DNA from 3 places in the Succiniclasticum sp. genome. Region 1 is predicted to be linked to each of the others. Evidence: a T-box and tRNA genes for the amino acid it is inferred to sense, from the RefSeq annotation. Region 1 holds a T-box; the other regions hold tRNA genes.
What was found. A T-box is a leader RNA that pairs with one kind of tRNA and senses whether it is charged. The one in region 1 lies ahead of ACZOWY_RS03820 (valine--tRNA ligase), so its partner is inferred to be a tRNA-Val.
Positions count from the first base shown of each region.

Region 1 (3,137 bases):
CATTTTGTCAATGGCGCCTGTGAAGATTTCATAGCCTGCCTGTAAGATCATCAGGCAGATCACCACACTGGCGATAGGATCCAGGATGGGGTAGCCCATGCGCGCGCCCAGAATACCGATGAAGCTGCCGATGGAGGAAAGGGAATCGCTGCGGTGGTGCCAGGCGTCTGCCATCAGCGCATCGGATTCCAGCATCAGCGCGTAATGGCGGGTGTACCAGTACATGGCTTCTTTCACCACGATGGAAATGACGGCGGCGGCCAGCGGAAGAAATGTGGGAATGGCTATGGATTCGGTATCCTGGTTCAGGATCTTTTCGACGCCGGCATAGCCGATAGCCAGACCGGTCAGCGCTAAGATCACAGAGAGCAGGATGGAGGCCACACATTCCAGACGTTCATGGCCGTACTGATGGTCGTCGTCCGACGCTCTTCCGGAAATTTTGATACCGGCCATGACGATAAACGTTGCGAACACGTCCGAGGCCGAATGGATGGCGTCGGAGACCATGGCTGCGGAATGCCCGAAGATACCGGCGACGAATTTGCCCAGGGACAGGAATACATTGACCGCAATGCTGTACCAGGAAATGCGCATGGCGATCTTTTCACGGTTGGAAGTAACATGCAGTGATTTCATAAAAACACTCCTTTAAATGATAATAGGGCGTTTTATGATGCTGCGTACGCCGGACGCTGCCCGTTGCTGTAGAAAATAAGAGAGCGCTGATGACTTCGTGCAGTCATAAACCCGTTTCATCAGTGTATCCTTATCAGGCAGATGCAACATGGGGCAGTGGAACGAATATGCCTTTCCGGATATTAACGATAATAGTAAGGCCGTGAACCGGATTTGTCAATAGGAATTTTTATCTTGTTAACATGCGCTAACGCCAGTTAGCATCGGCTTCGCCGCATGGTGCATACATCAGGAAAAATGTAAAATTTTTATAAATTATTTTTTGTTTTGTGCCATATACGCCCGAACGGCTGTGAAGATTTTGTTCTGCGGATTAAAATAGTGCTTGACAGCCTTACCTGAGGTTGATAAACTAAAAAAGTACAATTTTTTAAAGAAAAGGCCGGGAACGGGAGGAGTACGGCAGAAAGATCCAAAGAGAGGGCGAGGCTGGTGGAAATCGCCTGGTTGGAATGCCGGAAGGTAGCCCGGGAGCCGGGACGCTGAAGTGTGGAGGCACAACTGCTGAAGGAAACATAAATCAGTTTCTTCGTGCTGCTGTATGGGTAAGCGTTTCCGTGTTACACGTTACGTAATCAATAAGAGCTTTGTCCATGATCAGGCGGACAGCGCATCACACAAATACCGGCCGGTCCGTATTTGCGTATGAAGATGCTGTGTTTCACCTGAACCGTATGGACGGAGAATTCAGGTGGTACCACGGTCATTCGTCCTGTTGCAATGTTGCAACAGGATTTTTTATTTTCAGCAAGTTGCTGTTCAATCAGGTTTATACTGAATCTGGTAAGCAAAAATTTTAACTATATTTATATGCTCACAGGAGGAAAGAACATGGCAGGAGAGCACAACATTCCCAAAACCTATGACCCCGCGTCGGTGGAGAAAAAATGGTATCAGTTCTGGGAAGAACACAAATTATTTCATGCGGAACCGGACCCGGACAGGAAGCCGTTTACCATTGTAATTCCGCCTCCCAATATTACGGGACAGCTGCATATGGGTCATGCCCTGGACAACACCCTGCAGGATATCCTGATCCGCTGGCACCGGATGATGGGAGACAATACCGTATGGTTCCCCGGCTACGACCATGCCGGACTGGCAACCCAGATTAAAGTAGAAGAAGAAATTAAAAAGAACGAAGGCCTGACCCGCTATGACCTGGGCCGGGAAGAATTCCTGAAACGGGTCTGGGCCTGGAAAGAACAGTACAGCAACCGGATCATCGACCAGCTGAAATGCCTGGGCATTTCCTGCGACTGGGACCGGATCCGTTTTACGCTGGACGAAGGCTGCTCCCGGGCAGTACGGGAAGTGTTTGTTTCCTTATATGAAAAAGGGCTGATCTACCGCGGCACCCGCATTACCAACTGGTGCGTCAACTGCAATACGGCGTTAAGCGATATCGAAGTGGAACACAAGGATGACGCAGGCCATCTGTGGTATATCAATTATCCCATCGTAGGCCGGGAAGGCGAGTACCTGACCATCGCCACCACCCGTCCGGAAACGATCCCCGGCGATACAGCGGTAGCGGTAAATCCTAAAGACGAGCGGTACGGCAAGCTGGTAGGCGAAAAGATCCTGCTCCCGATCATGAACCGGGAGATTCCCATTATTGCGGATGATTACGTAGATACGGAATTTGGTACCGGCGCGGTAAAGATCACGCCGGCCCATGACCCCAACGACTATGAGATGAGCCTGCGGCAGAACCTGGAAGCCATCGTGGTCATCGATAAAGACGGTATCATGACCAAAGAGTCCGGACGCTATGAAGGTCAGGAACGCTATGAATGCCGTAAAAATATTGTGAAAGACCTGGATGAGCTGGGGCTGCTGGTAAAAATTGAAGACTGCCCTCACTCCGTAGGCCATTGCCAGCGCTGCGGCGAACCTATCGAAGCCCTGATTTCCACCCAGTGGTTCGTAAAGATGGAGCCGCTGCTGAAAGCCGCAACGGACTGCGTAAAAGACGGGCGTACCCAATTCGTGCCGGAACGTTTTACCAAGAATTACCTCGGTTGGATGGAAAACATGCACGACTGGTGCATCAGCCGCCAGATCTGGTGGGGCCACCGGATTCCTGTCTGGTACTGCGACGACTGCGGCGCGGAGATTGCCTCCCGCACGGATCTGGACAAATGCCCGAAGTGCGGCGGCCACGTGCATCAGGACGAAGACGCCCTGGACACCTGGTTCAGTTCCGCCCTCTGGCCCTTCTCCATCATGGGCTGGCCGGAAAAGACGGAGATCCTGAAACAGTTCTATCCTACCAGCGTACTGGTGACCGGCTACGACATCATCTTCTTCTGGGTAGCCCGTATGCTGATCATGGGCATGGAATTCATGAAGGACATTCCCTTTGACCGGGTCTTCATCCACGGCCTGGTGCGGGACGAGCAGGGCCGCAAGATGAGCAAATCCCTGGGAAACGG
Region 1 covers NZ_DBMCWA010000005.1:13,915-17,051, reverse strand. Annotated here, with positions in the region: gene ACZOWY_RS03825 (cation diffusion facilitator family transporter) at 1-639, opposite strand, end outside; T-box leader at 1,075-1,417, shown strand; gene ACZOWY_RS03820 (valine--tRNA ligase) at 1,531-3,137, shown strand, end outside.

Region 2 (3,137 bases), on a different contig from region 1:
AATATTGCTACGCTGGGCTTTTGCATTACGGGCGTGGGCCTTCCCATCCTGGGCGTGCTGGCTATTGCTATGACAGGCGGTACAGACCTGACAGAAGTGGCAGCTCCGGTCAATATTGCTTATGCGAAAATTATCATGTTTCTTTCCAGCATGTCCATCGGGCCTCTGTTTGCCATTCCCCGTACGGCTGCCTTCAGTTATGAAATCGGCATCAAGCCGCTGTTCGGCACAACTGAACCATGGCAGATGGCAATGTATTCGGCGCTTTACTTTGCGTTTAGTTATTATGTGGCCAACAATCCATCCAAAGTGTTGAACTGGCTGGGAAAGGTGCTGACTCCGGCGCTTCTGGTCTGTCTGGGCATTCTTTTTGTAAAAGTGATGTTGGCTCCGACCTTTATACCGGACGCCCCCCAGGGGGAATATCTGCAGGCCCCCTTCCTGAAAGGTTTTCAGGAAGGTTACAATACCATGGATCTTCTGGCTTCTTTCCTTTTTGGTGCGGCTACACTGACAACTATTAAAACTTTCGGTATTCAGGGGAAAAAAGAACTGATCAGGATCTGCCTTCTGGCAGGATTGATCACTGCCGGACTGTTGGCTTTAATTTATTACTTTTTGGGCTATGCGGGGGCAGAAGCGCACCGTTATCTGTCAGGGGAATTTTCTAACGGTGCCGGTATTCTGGTGGCAACAGCCCATGAATATTTGGGCGCAGGCGGTACAGGTATTTTGGCGGCTATCATTATTTTGGCCTGCCTTACTACCAGTATCGGTTTGATAGCAGCCATTTCCGACTATTTCCATATTCTTTTTAACGGAAGACTTTCCAAACAAACATTAGGTATTTTGATTGCATTGATTAGCTTTACCCTTTCCAATTTCGGACTTGATATGATCATCAAGATGGCAATCCCCATCCTCTGTTTCTTATATCCGGTAATGATTGCGCTGGCCATGCTGAATGTGTTTGGCTTCGGCGGTAATAAACGCGTGTTCCGTTGCACCATGTGGATCGTCACCCTGTTTGCCATCGTGGAAGGCCTGAAGGCTGCAGCGATTCCGGTTCCCATGGAAAGCATACTGGCATCGGTGCCCCTGTATAAGGAAGGATTTGGCTGGTTTACCGTGGCAGTGATGGGTGCTGCGGTGGGTGTTATTTGGGATAAAGTGAAAAGCTGAAGTGGTCTGTGTGCGGGATTCGTAAGTGCCTGCGGATCAGCGGTAATGGACCATCCAACAATATATCTATCGTAATATGTTCGTACAACAAAAACCCGGAAACGCATGGACTGCGTTTCCGGGATAAGTTTTTCATGGTACTCGGACAGGGGCTCGAACCCTGGACCTCTGCCATGTGAGGGCAGCACTCTAACCAACTGAGCTATCCGAGCAAATGTAATTTACGTATGCTATTATACACCTGTTTCTAAAGAATTACCAGTTTTTTTTGAAAAACTTAAAAAAATTATATTCAATTTATAAAGTACACATAATTGGGTATCGCCTTTTGGACGCTATCTGTTTTTAAAAATAGATTCTATATGTTTATTCCAGCTAAATACGCCATAGCGCTGTAATGTGAACAAAGTCTGTTTTTGATTTGCCGAAACTGTAGCCAGAAATGCCATGTCGTAATACTTTTTAGTCTTGTTTAGCACTGCTTCATTTGTTTTACCGGTGGGATAGGCCAAAGCATAAACCGGATCCCCCAAAATTTTTTCCAAAGATTTTTTGGACTCCCGTAATTCGAAATCAACCTCTTCTGTATTCATATTCGTTAAGATTTCGTGATTTACAGTATGGGAGCCGACTTTCATACCATTTGACAGCATCTCGCGCAATTGGTCAGCGGTTAGCCGGTTGTCTTTGTTGATAGTACTGCTCACGACGAAGAACGTACCCGGTACCTGTTCCTCCCGTAAAATCGGATAGGCGTACTTATAGTTGTCTGCATACCCATCATCGAAAGTAATCAGCAAGGTCTTTTCAGGGAACGATACAGGACTTTTGGCATAGCGCCGCAAATCGCCTACATCGATAAACGAGTATCCGGCTTCTTTAAATTCCCGGATATGCTGGCGGAATACTTCCGGCTTTACATTCATACAATCATCTTCCCGGTCGGGTGTCACTTCATGATAGCAAAGGACTGTAATTACCGGGATCTCAGGAGAGAGTTCTTTTGCACGCTTAAGGCGAGTCATTTCCTGCCGTACATCTGGTCCGTAAACGGCTCGGGCAATTGCAGGCAGCAAACCGGAATCCTGCGCAAGCCAGCCCAGGTAATGAGCTAAAGAAAAAGAACAGATGCTTAAACAAATAAACCCTGCAATTATAATAAGCGGTTTAAACCCTTTAGAGCGCACTGTAATACCTTCTCCGCAATCATTTGATAATAAGCTTTATCTATTGTACAATACCTTTTTCTCAAATTCAACCTTGTTAAGATAAACAATCGACAGGGATCGTAATTCTTTTACATAATAATTTACTGCGGGTAACTTTAAATCGGGCATCGAAGCGCGGGAAAATATGATATAATTAATTATACATTGATGTCTGTTGATCAATACATATGTATCCGGCAATTGACATGTTACGACAGGGGGTATTTTCGTGAGCACTTTAATAAGTATGTTACTAGTCGTTGTTCTGGCAGTAGGCTCCATGTTCGGGTTTTATAACGGCATGGTCTCTTCGCGGGAAAATGTGGACAGCAAGTGGTCCCAGGTAGATAATCAGCTCCAGCGCCGCAGCGACCTGATTCCCAATCTGGTAAATACGGTGAAGGGTTATGCGTCCCATGAGAAGGAAGTGTTCCAGGCAGTGTCCGATGCCCGGGCAAAAATGGCAGGCGCTAAGACTGCCGGGGACAAGATGGCGGCCAATACGGAGTTGAACAGTGCCCTGTCCCGTTTACTGGCGGTAGCGGAGAACTATCCCCAGTTAAAAGCGGATCAAAACTTCCGGCAGTTGCAAGACGAATTATCCGGCACCGAAAACCGTATTGCGGTAGCCCGGAAGGATTACAATGACGCAGTACAGAGTTATAATACAAAAATCAAATCGTTACCGTATTCCCTGTTTTCCAGGGCATTAGGCTTCACGGCCCGGGACTATTTCAAAGTGGAGGA
Region 2 covers NZ_DBMCWA010000015.1:48,191-51,327, forward strand. Annotated here, with positions in the region: gene brnQ (branched-chain amino acid transport system II carrier protein) at 1-1,182, shown strand, start outside; tRNA gene ACZOWY_RS09360 (tRNA-Val) at 1,318-1,394, opposite strand; gene ACZOWY_RS09365 (polysaccharide deacetylase family protein) at 1,518-2,369, opposite strand; gene ACZOWY_RS09370 (LemA family protein) at 2,638-3,137, shown strand, end outside.
Region 2: it has a tRNA-Val gene. The T-box ahead of ACZOWY_RS03820 (valine--tRNA ligase) is inferred to sense a tRNA for this amino acid. The anticodon was not compared.

Region 3 (3,137 bases), on a different contig from region 1:
GGCTGCTCAGCAAGCAGAACCCCGCTACTATAAAATAGGTATTGCGAAAACCTACGGTTTCCGACAACCAACCCCCCAGCAGCGGGCCAATCAGCGTACCACTGATCTGTCCTGTATAAAACACCCCCAAAGCCCAACCTGCCCGATGGGTTGGAGACTCTGAGGAAACGAGAGGAATGGCAGTAGCCAGAAAGCCGCTCAGCGCTCCCTGCAGCAGGCGCAGTACCACCAGATGGTATACGTTTTGCGCCATGCCCATGCCGAAGTTGATAACAGCCAGCCAGATGACGGCTCGCAGACACATAACCTTGCGTCCGTACCGGTCAGAAAGCCTTCCCCAGATTGGTGAAAAGATGGCCAGCGTGACGAAATTCATGGCAAAGACTATACCGGCCCATCGTGCTACTTCGCCTGTATCCTCCACACCAAGCGACTGAATATACAGCGGCAGCATAGGCGCCAGCTGGCTCATGCCGACCGACGTGATAAAAGCTGCCAGTGTGCATATATATACGTTACGCTTCCACCGTTCCATACAGCAACACTTCCCAGAAAAACAGGTTGCAAAAATGATTTTTCTGCATTTAAATTATATCACTGAATCTTTCCGTTGTGTACGCTCAGTAACAATACTCATGTAAAAAACATCGGACGTTCCATCGGAAGGAACGTCCGGTGATAATTTACATTTTCAGTTTTTCAAATTATTTTTTGGCAGGTTCGGTTTTCTGCGGTTCAATCGGTGTTACCTGGAACGCTGTTACTTTCGGTGATCCATTTTCTTCCACAAAGGAAATGTAAATTCTTGCGAATTTGTCTTTTGATACAGTACCGAAATATACCAGTTCATCCACTCCGCTATATCCCTTTTGCAAATCGTATTGCTTGTTCAGGAGAACCAGGTTAGTATTTTTAATCGTTCCGATTTGTTTTTTTACTCCGTTTTGGACGGCAGTAAAATTTTCTGCGGTAAGCTTCTCTTTCAACGCCCGACTAAAGCTTTTGCTGACCTGTGCATATGTCGTCTCACCACCGGTAAGAGCAGCTACTAACGCATCCGCGGCCTTTTCTTCTGCATTGAAACGTCCTGCAGCTCCCGCAGCAAAACAGCTTGCACTAATTGTTAATGATAACAGCAACGTCATTAAAAACTTTTTCATCTTAACGTTTCCTCCAATACTAATAATTTGTTATTTTAACATATGTTTAAATTTTTAACATATGTCATTAGACAACTTTGCCATAAGTTCGATGTTCAAATATCAATTGGTGCGCAGAGTGGGGCTCGAACCCACGACCTCCGCCATGTCAAGACGGCACTCTGACCAGCTGAGCTATCCGCGCAATACTATAAATATATTATACAACAAATAAATAATCCCTGCAACCTTTTGATTGCAGGGAATTTTTTTGCAAATCGCAACAATTAACGCTTGCTGTACTGGGAAGCTTTGCGGGCTTTCTTTAAGCCGTATTTGCGACGTTCCTTTTCGCGGGGGTCGCGGGTCATCAGGCCTGCTTTTTTCAGTGCCGGACGGTACTCTTCGTCCACTTTGCACAGGGCACGGCTGATGCCATGACGGATAGCACCGGCCTGGCCGGAGAAGCCACCGCCGATTACGTTTACAAGAATATCATATTTGTCTTTTGTCTCGGTCAGTTCCAACGGCTGGTTTACAATCAGCTTCAGGGTTTCCAGACCAAAATAATCATTCATTTCGCGGCCGTTGATGACCACTTTGCCTTCACCCGGTACCAGGCGGACACGGGCAACGGAAGATTTGCGACGACCAGTCGCGCTGTATACTACTTCTGCCATGATGTTTTCCTCCTCCTGATTACCGTACGTTGATTTCTAATACTTCGGGCTGCTGTGCTGCATGCGGATGTTCCGGACCAGCATATACGTGCAGTTTCTTGTAAATCTGGTCGCCCAGACGGTTTTTCGGAATCATACCGCGTACTGCGATCTCAACCATGCGGACCGGATTGTTGGCCAGCATATCTTTCGCCAATACAAAGCGGTCACCGCCCAGATAACCGGTATGATGGAAGTAGGTCTTCTGGGTCAGCTTTTTGCCGGTCAGAACTACTTTGTCAGCGTTTACAATGATTACATTGTCGCCGGTGTCCATATGCGGGGTAAAGGTCGGTTTGTGTTTACCGCGCAGGACTTTGGCAACTTCCGCGGCCAGACGGCCCAGCGTTTTATCAGTGGCGTCCACTACGAACCATTTCCGTTCGATATTGGACGGGTTTGCCATGAAAGATTTCATTTCAATGTCCCTCCCAGGAATATTTCTTGAAGCATTTACATATTAATAAATAGAAAACGTGAATGTGATGATGAGTCTTTGCATTCCTTTCATCGGGGCTAATCGAATTCAGGGCGCAAAATCACGTAAATATATTTTAATCACTTTTGAAGTGTTTGTCAACATGATTCACAGGTTTTTTGTAAAAATTATTCGTACTCAACTTTTGCCAGGTACAACCCCTGCGCCGGCGCAGGTGCGTTTTCAAATCCCCCCCGCTTTTGCGTCAGTTCTTTTGCCATGGCCTGCGGCGGCTTTTTCCCCAGCCCGATCTGTACCATGGACCAGACTAAGTTGCGCACCATATGATATACGAAGCCGTTGCCTGCAATATGATAGACCAGCGTATTATCTGCTTCCGGTTCCCAGCAGGATGTGTCAATCGTTTTAACCGGAGAAACCTGCGTACTTCGGGTGCTTTGGAAACCGCTGAAGTCATGCGTACCGATAATCAGGGCAGCCGCTTTATTCATTTTCTCCACGTCCGGCATTTCTTTCATCTGCCACACATAGTTGCGCGTAAACGGATCCGGTTCCGGTGTAAAGCGGATGCGGTACTCATATTCTTTCCTGCAGGCATCCTTCCGGGCATTAAATCCCGGTCGTACTTCTTCAGCCCGCAACGCCCGGATGTCTTCCGGCAGGATGCTGTTCAGCGCCCGCGGCATGTTTGCTGTGGGAATCGTTCCCCCTGTTGCAAAGGAAACCACCTGGCAGCGTGCGTGCACTCCCGCATCTGTGCGTCCGCTGCCGGTAACGGTTACAGGCTCACCGCAGATGCGCGCCAGCTTTTCTTCCAGTATCTGTTGTACAGTTATTTCC
Region 3 covers NZ_DBMCWA010000001.1:180,004-183,140, reverse strand. Annotated here, with positions in the region: gene ACZOWY_RS00920 (MFS transporter) at 1-535, opposite strand, end outside; gene ACZOWY_RS00915 (hypothetical protein) at 705-1,160, opposite strand; tRNA gene ACZOWY_RS00910 (tRNA-Val) at 1,268-1,344, opposite strand; gene rpsI (30S ribosomal protein S9) at 1,427-1,819, opposite strand; gene rplM (50S ribosomal protein L13) at 1,839-2,276, opposite strand; gene truA (tRNA pseudouridine(38-40) synthase TruA) at 2,465-3,137, opposite strand, start outside.
Region 3: it has a tRNA-Val gene. The T-box ahead of ACZOWY_RS03820 (valine--tRNA ligase) is inferred to sense a tRNA for this amino acid. The anticodon was not compared.